Regions from separate parts of the Bacillus sp. ISL-46 genome, predicted to be linked through region 1. Evidence: riboswitches for the same ligand, from Rfam matches in the RefSeq annotation. Region 1 holds a riboswitch; each other region holds the start of a gene.
What was found. A riboswitch is a leader RNA that binds a small molecule or an ion and turns the genes downstream of it on or off. The one in region 1 is predicted to bind cobalamin.
Positions count from the first base shown of each region.

Region 2: linked by a shared signal. The riboswitch ahead of metE (5-methyltetrahydropteroyltriglutamate--homocysteine S-methyltransferase) and the one ahead of J7E67_RS05170 (ABC transporter substrate-binding protein) in region 1 are both predicted to bind cobalamin.
Region 3: linked by a shared signal. The riboswitch ahead of J7E67_RS03355 ((2Fe-2S) ferredoxin domain-containing protein) and the one ahead of J7E67_RS05170 (ABC transporter substrate-binding protein) in region 1 are both predicted to bind cobalamin.
Region 4: linked by a shared signal. The riboswitch ahead of J7E67_RS30255 (ribonucleoside-diphosphate reductase subunit alpha) and the one ahead of J7E67_RS05170 (ABC transporter substrate-binding protein) in region 1 are both predicted to bind cobalamin.

Region 1 covers NZ_JAGGQR010000010.1:181,474-184,646, forward strand. The annotation lists gene J7E67_RS05165 (FecCD family ABC transporter permease) at 1-859, opposite strand, end outside; gene J7E67_RS05170 (ABC transporter substrate-binding protein) at 825-1,790, opposite strand; cobalamin riboswitch at 1,984-2,175, opposite strand; gene ribH (6,7-dimethyl-8-ribityllumazine synthase) at 2,234-2,704, opposite strand; partial or broken gene ribB (3,4-dihydroxy-2-butanone-4-phosphate synthase) at 2,730-3,173, opposite strand, start outside.
Region 2 covers NZ_JAGGQR010000046.1:13,870-17,042, reverse strand. The annotation lists gene metE (5-methyltetrahydropteroyltriglutamate--homocysteine S-methyltransferase) at 1-1,334, opposite strand, end outside; cobalamin riboswitch at 1,594-1,774, opposite strand; gene rlmD (23S rRNA (uracil(1939)-C(5))-methyltransferase RlmD) at 2,169-3,173, opposite strand, start outside.
Region 3 covers NZ_JAGGQR010000009.1:10,066-13,238, reverse strand. The annotation lists gene cobJ (precorrin-3B C(17)-methyltransferase) at 1-1,290, opposite strand, end outside; gene J7E67_RS03355 ((2Fe-2S) ferredoxin domain-containing protein) at 1,344-1,727, opposite strand; cobalamin riboswitch at 1,855-2,032, opposite strand; cobalamin riboswitch at 2,211-2,399, opposite strand; gene J7E67_RS03350 (VCBS repeat-containing protein) at 2,693-3,173, opposite strand, start outside.
Region 4 covers NZ_JAGGQR010000105.1:3,210-6,382, forward strand. The annotation lists gene J7E67_RS30255 (ribonucleoside-diphosphate reductase subunit alpha) at 1-1,380, opposite strand, end outside; cobalamin riboswitch at 1,512-1,713, opposite strand; gene J7E67_RS30260 (bifunctional metallophosphatase/5'-nucleotidase) at 1,863-3,173, opposite strand, start outside.

The DNA of each region.
Region 1 (3,173 bases):
TTGATAAATGTGGAATCACTAGCCCGACAAAACCAATGGTACCTGACACCGCAACTGCCGCTCCTGTTAAAATAGAGCCAGCTGTTAAAATAATTAGCTTTCTTTTTTGAACATTGACCCCTAAATGCTGTGCCCGCTCTTCACCAAACGACATGGCGTTTAGTTCCTTTGCATTAAAAATCAGCAGGCCTGAGCCAATGATAAAAAATGGCAAAATGATCTTTATGTACTCCCAGCCTCTCATCGATACACTTCCTAATAGCCAGCCAATAATTTGCCTCAACTCATCTCCAGTAAGCGCAATCATCAGCGAAATAATTGCCCCTAAGAAGGAGCTAAAAATTATCCCTGTTAAAATAATCGTTTCCACTCTCATCGAACGCTCTATTTTACTGGCGAAAGTAAGGACTAAAAAGATGGTTAAAAAGGAAAATAAAATACTTAGCAATGGTAATGTGAAGGAACCAATAAAAGGAATAGATAGATGGAAAAACAGTGTCAACACCGCTCCAACTGACGCCCCGGAGGATACACCCAATGTATAAGGATCTGCTAACGGATTTCTTAGCAGACCTTGGAAGACTGCCCCTGCAATAGCAAGAGAAGCCCCGACAAGACCAGATAAAATCACTCTAGGTAAGCGAATGTTAAGGACAATACTTGAATACATAGGGTCAATTGTCTCCAATGAAATAACCCCAAATAATTTAGCACTGATAATCTTAATAATTGTTAAGATTGGAACCGAAACTGTTCCAATTGAAATCCCTAATAAAAAAGCTAGAACAAGGAACATTCCAGCTATTATATAGGCTAAATATTTATTATTTAAAAATCTCAGGATAGACAGCCTTTGCAAGATCTTCTACTCCTTCAACGATCCGAGGGCCTGAGCGAGTCACGCGATCAGAATCCACATCGACTACATGCTTATTTTTTACAGCGTTGACCGTTTCCCAGCCCTTTCTAGTTAAAACTTGTTCCGCCGGATTTTTGACATAGTATCCATAGGTAGTCAGGATTACATCTGGATTGCGTTTAATCATCGCCTCTTGATCAATTTTAATCCAGCCTTCTTGATCATTTGCGATGTTTTCCGCATTAATTATATTTAGCATTTGATCCATAAAGGTATTCTTGCCAGGTGTATAAATTTCTGGAGCGGGTGAAACTTCAACTAATACCTTTTTCTTTTCTTTTATTTCCCCAGCCTTTGCTTTAATTTCGGCCAATTTATCCTTCATCCCTTTAATCATCTCATCGGCTTTCGCTGTTTCACCGGTAGCTTTCCCAATCATATCAATGGAATCATAAACTTGGTCAAAATTTTGCGCATCATTAACAACCAAAACGGTAATTCCAGCATCTTTAAGCTGCTGAAGCCCTGCTTCAGAATTATGAGCGGACGATGCATGTGCTAGCACTAAATCTGGTTTTAAGGAAATGATTTTTTCTAAGTTTATTTCCTGTCCGCCGATTTTTTCTTTTTTCGTCGCTGCTTCCGGATAATTATCGAAATCAGACACTCCCACCACTTCTTTGTCAAGTCCTAATGCAAATGCAATTTCTGTATTACTTGGAATTAGTGAAACGATCTTTTCAGGTTTCTTTTCGATGATAACTTTAGTTTTGGCAGCATCAGTAAGTGTAACTGGATAGGTTATTTCCGCTGTTTTCTTTTCTACACTAGTTTTATTTTCTTCGTTAACTTCGTCTTTCTTTTCAGCACATCCTGCTAAAACTCCTACTGTCAATAATACTACTAACAGCAATGAATACAATTTTTTCATTTTTCTCCCTGCTTTCTGTGTAATTACCTTATGTAACAAAAAATAATTCCTCTTGTGCTAAACACAATTGCTTGGATAACAACAAAAAAACATCTCCACACTGTTAATGGAGATGTTGGTATGATTAGATTCAATTACTAGTGAAAAGTAAAAGGAGTCTAGCCTTCAACACCTTCCTATCCTCGTAGGTTTATTGGCGCACAAGAATTAGGCAGGTTTCCTGGCTCATGATCATCGCTTCCTATGCCTTCCCATCGAATTCGACAGTGGCACCATATAGGTTGCTCTCATTTACAGTGGCGGGACCGCGTTGGCTTATACCAAACTTCCCTTTTAAGCTGAAAATCTTTCGTAAAGATTTAGCACCTAATTTTTAAAAATATTTTTTGTTAAATTCATTATAGAAAAGGTGGAATGATTTGTATATGTTTTTTGCAATAATTTTATAGTTCAATCGTTCTGCATAAATTTGCCATTTCAATAGCTGCCGATGCTGCGTCCCAACCTTTATTACCTGCTTTTGTTCCGGCACGCTCAATCGCTTGTTCAATAGAATCCGTGGTTAACACTCCAAAAATGACCGGAATGCCACTACTTAAATTAATTGCGGAAACCCCTTTTGCCACTTCATTACAAACAAAGTCAAAATGTGGAGTAGAGCCGCGAATGACTGTGCCGAGCGTGATAACTGCATCATATTTTTTGCTATTAGCCATTTTTTGGGCAATTAATGAAATCTCAAATGCACCTGGTACCCAGGCAATATCTACGTCTGTCTCACTGACGCCATGTCTTTTAAGTGCATCCTGTGCACCGCCTAATAATTTACTTGTAATGAATTCATTAAAACGTCCAACCACGATTCCAACTTTTAATCCTGAGCCAACTAAATTTCCTTCAAAAATATTACCCATGAGTATGCCTCCTAAATTTGTTTTAAACTTCCCGCTTAACTAAGTTTTCCTTGTTGTTTCGGTATTCTACTAAATCTTTAATCGTTATCATTTTAATGTTTAGCTTATCAGCAATTTTACGCAGTTGGGGGACACGTGCCATCGTGCCATCGTCATTCATGATTTCACAAATGACACCAGCAGGCTTGGCACCGCATAAAATTGCAAGGTCTACAGCTGCTTCTGTATGCCCCGTTCTGCTCAAGACTCCGCCTTTTTTAGCAATTAGCGGAAACATATGCCCTGGTCTTAAAAAATCAGATGCTTTTGATTCCGGGTCAACCATACTCAACACCGTTGCTGAACGTTCAAATGCAGAAATGCCAGTGGTAGAAAATTTATGGTCAATGCTTACGGTAAAAGCTGTTCGATTTGGATCCGTGTTCTTGGAAACCATTGGATGTAAGTCGAGCTTTTGAGCTAATGCCTC
Region 2 (3,173 bases), on a different contig from region 1:
ACTTGATCTGACTGAGGGAAGCTGCCAATGGTTGTGGTTGGGTAATCCGGTAAATGTAATGCCTCTTTCTGCAAAGGCTGGCGTTCGTTAAACGTCAATGGACGGGTAAAATGCTCTGGCTTTACTTGTGATACCAGCTCTTTCACACGTGCATTTTTCCTCGCCTTATGCTGCTCTAATGCTTCAGTCGCTATCATACTTTGTGATACGCTCTTATTTCCAGTCCAGTTCTCGTCACGAAAATAGGATGTGATATGTGCTAACTCAACAATTTTCTCATCGGCAAATGACAAAGCATTTGTTAATGTCGCATCTAGACGCGTTTCAGCCTTCGTCGTCACAGGTACATGCTGTAAACTACATGAAGACTGAATCCAAGCTTCTTTTACCCCGCTTAATGATAAAATAGCTTTTGTATTCATTGCTTTTTCAGCCAAATTCGCCCGCCAAATATCACGTCCATTTACGATACCAATTCCTAATACTTTGTCTTGTGGGAACCCGTGTTTTCGAAGTGAAGCCATATTCTCTTCGGCACCATGTATGAAATCAAGACCAATCCCTGCAACAGGTAATTGAGACAGCTCTTCATACGCTGATAGTCCTTCAAAATAGGTTTGCAACATGATTTGTGCAGCCGGTACTTCTTCTGCTAACTGTTTGTAAATTTCTTGCACTAGTTTTACATCATCTGCTGTTAGGGAAAGGGTTAGTGCTGGTTCTTCCACTTGAATCCACTGTGCCCCAGCCTCTACAAGTTGCTGGAATACTTGAGCATATAACGGTAAGAGTTTTAAAATAAACAATGCTTTGGTTTTGGCATCGTATCCTTTCGTTAATTTAACAAAAGTAAAAGGACCGATTATTGTAGGCTTTGTAATAAGACCTAATTCCTCTTTGGCCTCTTCAAAATAATCTAAAATGTAGTTTTTGGTTAATTGTAATGACTTGCCTTCATACTCAGGTACAATGTAGTGATAGTTTGTGTTAAACCACTTTGTCATCTCACAAGCCACAACATGGCTTGCCCCACGGGCCATTTCATAATAAGTGGTTAGATCGACTTCACTACCTGTCCACTTATAACGATTTGGGATCAATCCGAACATTGCCGCATGGTCAAGCATACGGTCATAAATGGTAAAATCCCCAACTGTTAGTAACTCTAAGCCTAATGATTGCTGGCGCTTCAAATTATTCAAGCGATTCGTTTTCATCTCGAAAATAAATTGCTCCTCTGATATCGCACCCTTCCAAAAAGATTCTACACAACGTTTCCACTCCCGATTATCACCAATGTACGGGTAACCAATAGCAGTACTTACTAAATTCATTTTACATTCCTCCTGTTTTAAATTTACATATTCCCAAATAGAACAAAAGGCGCTGGAGCTGGATTCAGAGAACTAGTTCACGTTATCCAAAATAAATGATTTGATAATCTCCTATACAACAAAAAAGCCATCTCCACAAAATGGAAATGGCTTTACAATCAAGTTAAAGGTATGCTTATAAAAATATGCATAAACATCGCTGCTCATAACTCGTTTGTCGTACAAATGACTGTCACCACCTATTTCCACGTAGGTATCTGGTGTGTACTAGAATTTGGCAGGTCTCCTGGCTTATCATCATTGCTCCTCACACCTTCCCATCATTTGACAGTGGTATTTGTGATTCACTCCGATTTACAGTTGCGGGACAGCGACGGAATTACACCGTTCTTCCCTTTTAAGCCAAGCCTTAGCTTGGCACCAATTCTTACACGATATGTAATTTTCACTAACTATAGCATATTAATAATATGAAGTACATAATTTTCTGAAAAGTATTCAGCATGATTATATGGTCATATCAAGATGTTGCTGGGTTATACATCCTTTTATTTCTTTTGGTCACTTTGTTTGCTGGGTACTTACCACAAAAAAGCATCAGGGTTTCGAAAAAAGTCCCACCGAATCATGGCAATGATCTTTACGGTTATATTTCTAGTCCATATGCTTATTCCTGTTTGATATTTAAAATCCACATTAATGTATAAAAAATCTGTCAATCCCCGAAGTTTGTATAATTTTGTTAATTATATAAAAGGGCTAGATGCCATTGGCTGGTTTCTCCCAGACAGCATCTAACCCACTATTCATCTTAGTCCCTTTATCCAGTGTGATTTAAAGGTTTTTTAATACAATCTTCGCGACCGCTTCCACATGCGTGGTCATCGGAAACATATCGACCGGCTGCACTTCCACCGTTTTGTATCCTCCGTCCTCCAATATCCGTAAATCTCTTGCTAGGGTGGCTGGATTACACGATACATAAACGACCTTTTTCGGTTTCATCTCAATAATGGTCTGCAGCAAGGCCTCGTCACAGCCTTTGCGCGGCGGGTCAACAACCAAAACATCGGCGACATTACCTTCCTTATACCACTTTGGTATAACAACCTCCGCTTCCCCTGCAGCAAACTCTGTATTCGTCATCTCATTTAACGCTGCATTCCGCTTAGCATCCTCTATTGCCTCTGGAACAACTTCTACGCCGAATACTTTCCTTGCTTTTTGTGCTAAAAATAGAGAAATCGTTCCGATTCCACAGTAAGCATCAATGACGCTTTCTTCACCGCTAAGGTCCGCATATTCAAGCGCCTTATCATATAACACCTTTGTTTGAACAGGGTTTACTTGGTAAAAGGACAGTGCAGAAATGGCAAATTTCACATCCCCGATATAGTCATAGATGACTTCATTCCCCCACCAAACTGTCGTTTTTTCCCCCATGATGACGTTTGTGCGCTTCGAATTGACATTATGGACGATTGACTTTACCTTCGGGAGCCGCGCAACAATTTGCTCAACCAGCTGATTTTTCTGAGGAAGATCCGCCGTCCTCGTGATAATTACTACCATGAGCTCTCCCGTCTGCTGACCATAACGAGCCATAATGTGTCTGAGTACACCTTTATGAGATTCCTCGTGATACGCACGAATCCCTAGCTCGCTGCATATTTCCTTTACCGTCTGAACCGCTTCATTAATTTCAGGCAATTGAATGACACTCTCATTCGTATCAACAATTTCATGGCTCCTCGGTCTATAGAAGCCAGCAATCAATTTGCCGTCCTTCTCTCCAACAGGTACCTGGGCTTTGTTGCGGTAATGCAAGGGATGGTCCAT
Region 3 (3,173 bases), on a different contig from region 1:
GGGGAGTTCAATGCCGCCAAGTCTTTCCTGCAGCTCATCGGCATAAGGGATGGAATCCTTCTTTTCTCCGTCACAAAAATCACAGGCTTTTACGGTTAATACGTCACCAACAGGAGCAATCAAAAAGTTGGCCGCCGCTAGTTTTTCAACAATCTCATCAGGCTTTGAGGTTAAAATTTGCAGCTTCATAAAATGGTCTTGTGTGTATTCCATGACACCTTCTTCTCCGACAATTTCGGAAAGAATGACCATTTGAGTCGCGGTAAATTTTTTATTGGCGACTCCAGGGCTGACCGCTACCTCAAAAATAGATTGAAAATCTTGCTTCACCAATAAACCTTGGGATGGTCCATCGTTCTCACCAAGGATCATTTGCAAGGCTTCCTCGGCCAGCTCTCTTGGCGACTCTTTCACTGAGGTTGGGGTGACTAGTTCCTTGTTTACCGGTGTTACATCTTCCATTTGCTCCAGTGCCCATGGTTCGGCTTCCTTTTGCAGTCGCTGATGCGGTTTCAACGGCTGAATTGCCTGATTTAATGTATACTTCCGCTGATAACCGCGCGGAGTGATGATCAAGCCGTCGTAGAAAAATGTGGAAGAGTTGCCAATTAAAACGGTGGTTAACATGCCAATTTCATGTTCGAGCATCTCTTGTAAATTGGTTAAGACGATCTTTTGACTATCACGGTAAGCACTCTTTACCAATCCTACAGGGGTTTCTGGCGAGCGATATTTTAGTAGAATTTTTTGAGCTTCCATGATCTGCCGTGTTCTTCTCCCGCTTTTTGGATTATATAAAGCAATCACAAAATCAGCTTGAGCGGCCGCTTCGATTCGTTTCTCGATTATGCTCCAAGGTGTCAAATGGTCACTTAAGCTGATCGTACAGGCATCATGCATGACCGGCGCGCCTAATAAAGAAGCACAGGAGTTGATGGCAGAAATGCCAGGTACCACCTCCACTTCTACCCCTGAGTCTTTTTTCCAGCCTTTTTCGATTAGCACTTCGTAAACCAGTCCTGCCATTCCATATACACCGGCATCACCGCTTGAAATGACGGCTACCGTGTAACCGAGTTCGGCCTGTTTCACTGCCTCCTGGGCCCGGCTCACTTCTTCTGTCATTCCTGTGCTGATGATTTGCTTTCCAGCTATTAATCCCTTGATTAAATCAACGTAGGTTTTGTAGCCGATGATGATATCACTTTCTTCGATGGCTTCTTTTGCCCGTCCGGTGATATGTTTTTCATCACCGGGGCCAAAACCAATAACTAATAATTTGCCTTTCACACTATTACGCCACCTTCCAAAATTTCAAACTAGAATCCAGATACTATCCGCTGTTAAATCTTTTCTTTAACAGCTTTTTGTACTCCTTCGATGCATTCCGACCCTTCTGGCTGTATGAATCCTTCTTCGGAATATTCATAGATCGCATGCTCCTGAAGGCAATGACCTTCCGCCAGATGACGCCTTACAATCGTAGCTCCCACTTCTGGCGTCACGTTTTTATACCAGGTCCCGTCTGGATAAACGATAGCAACGGGAGCGTCCTTACATCTCCCATTGCATCTCGTTCTTGTTGTATGTACGAGTGAATCTAAGTTTAAATTGGTGATTTCATTCCGAATCGCTTGTGTCGCTTCCTCCCCACCCTTTCTCATACAGCTGCTGCCGTTGCAAATGAAAACATGGTGTTTCGTCCCTTGTAAATTCCAAGTAGTCATGTCACACTCTCCTTTTCGTTTTTTACGTAAAAAAAGCACCCCTATGGACATAGGGGTGCAGAATATATACACACAAAAAAATAGCGGTGTATGATCAGCACTTCTACCTATGTTCCCGTAGGTTGATGGAAGTTATTAGGTAAAGGCAGGTCTCCTGACTTAGGTTCATCATTCCATTGCGTCTTCCCGAATTCCTTCAGTGACATCTGCAATGAACTCCCCATACAGTGGCGGGTACCGTGACGGATTTAAACCGTACTTCCCAATTAAGCACATATTCGTGCACCTATCCTAATCTATTCAATTGTTAAAATGGCTTGTTCCTTCTAAAGCTAAACTATGAGAATTAAAAATGATTTAGAATCATCAAAACGAAAAAAATCCGTTCAACATTAGTTGAACGGATAAAACGTCAGCACAAAGAAAGTTAATAAATAATCCTTTTTGTCCAAACGTTCCATCTTCTCAACCCCCGAAGAAATCGAAACTTAAAAAGCTAAGACAGGTCTCCTGACTTGTGTTTCTTCCTACTTTAGACCCTTCCCGAATCGTCAATAAATAAACGGTCCAGTGGTTTGTCTATTTCGTCCACACTTACAGTTGCGGGGACAGTTCTGGCCTTTCACCAGATTCCCTATTAAGCCCTAAGGCATCTTAACTAATAGTTAACAAATTCATATGTAATTTTAAGAGATAATAATTATACTAGTCTAACAAATAGAATATTTCAAGTGCTTTTTTAATTCCCTTATATTATTTTAGGGGATCGGCATAGCTATCGGATTTGAAAGGCTCGATAAAACGATGGTTTAAAAATTAAAAATTTTTATTCCTTTCTGATTACAAAAGGGTGTCCCTATTTTTAAGGACACCCTAGCTAATTTTTGATTAACAATTATTCCATTAGGCCTCTTATGTTAGGTGAAAAAGTTTTTGTTCATTTCTTTTATTAAAAGGTCCAATTGTTACATCTCCCCACCAAAGGTGGCCACTGTCTGTCTGTCAGGACCAAACTCCTGACCATTCCATTTCAATACAGTTTGTACATATCCCAGACTGTCCGCATTATACCTGCCAGCTATCCTTTGATACGCTTCGAGTTCATATCTATTATCCCTGTTAAAATCAATCGGGTATAAACCAGACAAAGGATTCACCCACCCATTAATAGGAGCCCTTAATATTCCTTGGGGGTTATAGATTTCCGATAAATATTCCTTCCCCTTATAAATAAGGTCAAGAATATACTTTTCTCTAAGACGATAACTGATTACCTTTGCTTTGTATTGATTTTCATATGTCACATCGTACTTATAGGAATCATTGAATGCATCTGAATCAAATATTTGTCTAATTTGACCGTTCATATAAGAAAAAATATACGCATAGACCGTGCCGGCGCTTCCTCCGGTGTCAATAACCACTAAAATACCTTCCCCCTTTTTG
Region 4 (3,173 bases), on a different contig from region 1:
AATTTCTGTACATAAATTACTGCAGTAAATAGAAGTTCGGCCCTTACCCAATACATGCTTATTCGGATTTTGCCTGTTTACTTCATCACGATAGAACATGTATGGTGTTCCTGTTTCTAATTGAGCAACCATGATTCGTGTCATAATATCCATGGCACGGTAGGTTTTACGAGGAAGAAGCGGGTTACCTGCGGCCTCTTCATATTTCTCGGTAAATAATTTAACATCCGTTTCATCATAAAAATCCTCAAGTCCGAGAAGGTTCCCTTTTTCATCCTTCCAGCCCATAAATTGTTTTACTTGATGGGGACAAAATGTATGCCACTGCCCAATACTTCTTCCATCCTCATCTTTCTCTTCTAATTTTTTCATAAATAGGTCTGGTATCGTGACACCCGTGAAAATGTCATGGGCCTTACGGCGTTCATCCCCATTATTGGTTTTCAAATCGAGAAAACCGTTCATGATATCTTTATGAAATAAATCTAGGTAAACCGCAATGGCACCTTGCCGTTGACCTAACTGATCAACACTGACAGCTGTATTATTTAACAATTTAATCCATGGCACAATTCCGGAAGAGTTTCCTTTGAATTTCTTAATATCGGAACCAAGGGCACGAACTTTACCATAATAAATCCCTATACCACCGCCATCCTTGCTTAGCCGAGCAATATCCCAATTATTTAAATAGATGCTATCAAGGGAATCATCTACTGTATCAATAAAGCAGGAGGAAAGCTGACCAAAGCTTTTGCCTGCATTCGCTAAAGTGGGGGTAGCAACCGTCATATATAAATTACTAAGTGCCCAATACGCTTCCTTTACAAGTTGGAAGCGGATGGACTTCTTTTCATCCTTCATAATCGTCATGGCAATAATCATGAACCTCTCCTGCGGGAGTTCATATACATTTCTATTATGATCTTGAGCCAGATAGCGATCCGCCAGTAAAAATAACCCTATGTAATTAAATAATAAATCTTTATCTGGATTTATCTCTTTTGCTAGTTGCTCGATTTCATCTTTGCTATATAAGCTAAGTAAATTATGAGAATATATCCCGGTATCAGTCAATTCTTTTATTAATCTATAAAAATCTCCATATTTTAAAGAACGATTATAGCCTCGATTTTTTGCTGACTTTCTATATAATTCATTCAGATACAAACGGGCAGCGACAAATGTCCAATTTGGTTGGTCTATTGCAATTTGATTCACAGCATATAATAAGGCTTGGTGATTAGCTTCCCCCTCTGTTTCATCCAGTTTACTAATTTGCTCTTTAAGCTCCGTAGTATCTATCTGATATTTTTCTGAAACTTGATTAATAGATTCTAATACGTAATTAAGTTCTGCTTGAATCTCCTTAGTTATCATTACATTTCCCCCTATAATAAAAAAAATCCGCTCAACGGTAATTGAGCGGATGAAACGATACACTACAAAAGGAATAAAAAAATCCAATGCCTCCTGTCGCCACCGTTCATCTTCTCAATCCCCGAAGAAGTTGAAACATCTTAAGAAAGACAGGTCTCCTGACTCATGCTTCTTCCTACTTTGAACCCTTCCCATATAAGTACCTAATAGATTAGACATTTCTTATACAGTGGTTTGCTCATTTCGTCAGCATTTACAGTTGCGGGGGCAGTTCTGGATTTACACCAGATTCCCTATTAAGCCACAATGGCATCGTCTCTTAAGGTTAACACAATATATAGTTTGATTATTATTTATTGAAACAATATATAGTGAATCGATTAATTTAAATAATAGTATAGTCACCAAAATAATTCAAGTCTATTATTAAATAAAAATGAAACCTATCTGGCCTGACACCTTTTTTTAAAACACCAAGGATGTCACTGAACCCTTTGTATTCTATTTTGAATGCCATAAGTGAACGGTTTTGGCTGGGCTTTACTGAAGTTAACTAATGCATCAAGGTCAACGGGTCCGACTTCTTTGTTTTTAGCTTGAGTAAATACAGTAAATCCATCTCCGCCTCCAGAAAGAAAAATATTCGCTGTCACAGAATAGGATTTATTAGGATCCATTTCCGTGCCATCTGGAAGCTTGGTGCTCACTACCCTTTGCCCTGCTGGTTTATTTGGATTCCAAGTATAGCTTAAGCCAGAAATCTGCAGCATGTTCGTTTTTGTTGCCCCCCACTGCTGGTTAAGCAATTCTCGGATTTGCTGTCCCGTCATCGACATTTTGACAAGGTCATTATTAAAGGGCTGTACCGTGTAAATTTCTCCCCAGGTGATATCGCCAGGATCAATATCGGCTCGAATGCCGCCAGGATTCATAAAGGCTAATTCGGTATTCAACGCTTTCCTTTGTGCATCCGCAATGAAATCGCCAAGCACTGACTCACCATTTTCATTTTGCTTGGCCGTCAGACTTTCAGATGAAGAGCCAACAACTTGATTAACTATCGGTTCTATTTTTGCTTCATATCCTTCTATCATTTTCTTTATTTCGGGATCGGGCTCGATTCCTTCTTGAAAGGTAGTTACAATCTCAGCTCTTTTTGAGACAATATCCTTTGTTTTAGGATCTATCTCAAGATCAACATCAGAGAAAGCAGTTCCATAGGAATAGGATTGAACAACTAGTTTATTGTCAATCGTTGCGTTCATATAGGCATGGTTATGGCCGCCGAAGATGATATCCACTTCATCGTCGACCTGGTTTGCGATATCGACAAGCTGCCCTGCTGGATTTTCTCCGTTTGTACCTGAAGTGCCTGGGTTATGGGCTAAAACGACAATCGACTTTACCCCTTGTTTTTTCAACTCCGCTACATTCTGATTAATTGCTTCTACTTCATCCGTGAATTTTAATCCTGCCACACCGCTAGGGACAACAAGCGTTGGAGTCTCAGTAGTTACCACACCGATAAAACCAATGGGCATCCCATTTACTTTGATCACTTGATAAGGAGGCAGAATCGTTTTTCCTGTTTTCTCATTGACTACATTGGCAACAATCCATGGGAAGTTTGAACCTGCAAAATTGCCAGTTTTCGGATGTGTTCCCCCTTTTATGAGGCGCATCAGTTCCGTTAAACCTTCATCAAATTCATGATTACCAACAGTACCGATGTCAAAACTCAGTTTGTTCAAGATCTCGATTGTTGGTTCATCCTGTAAAAGGGCCGAAATTGG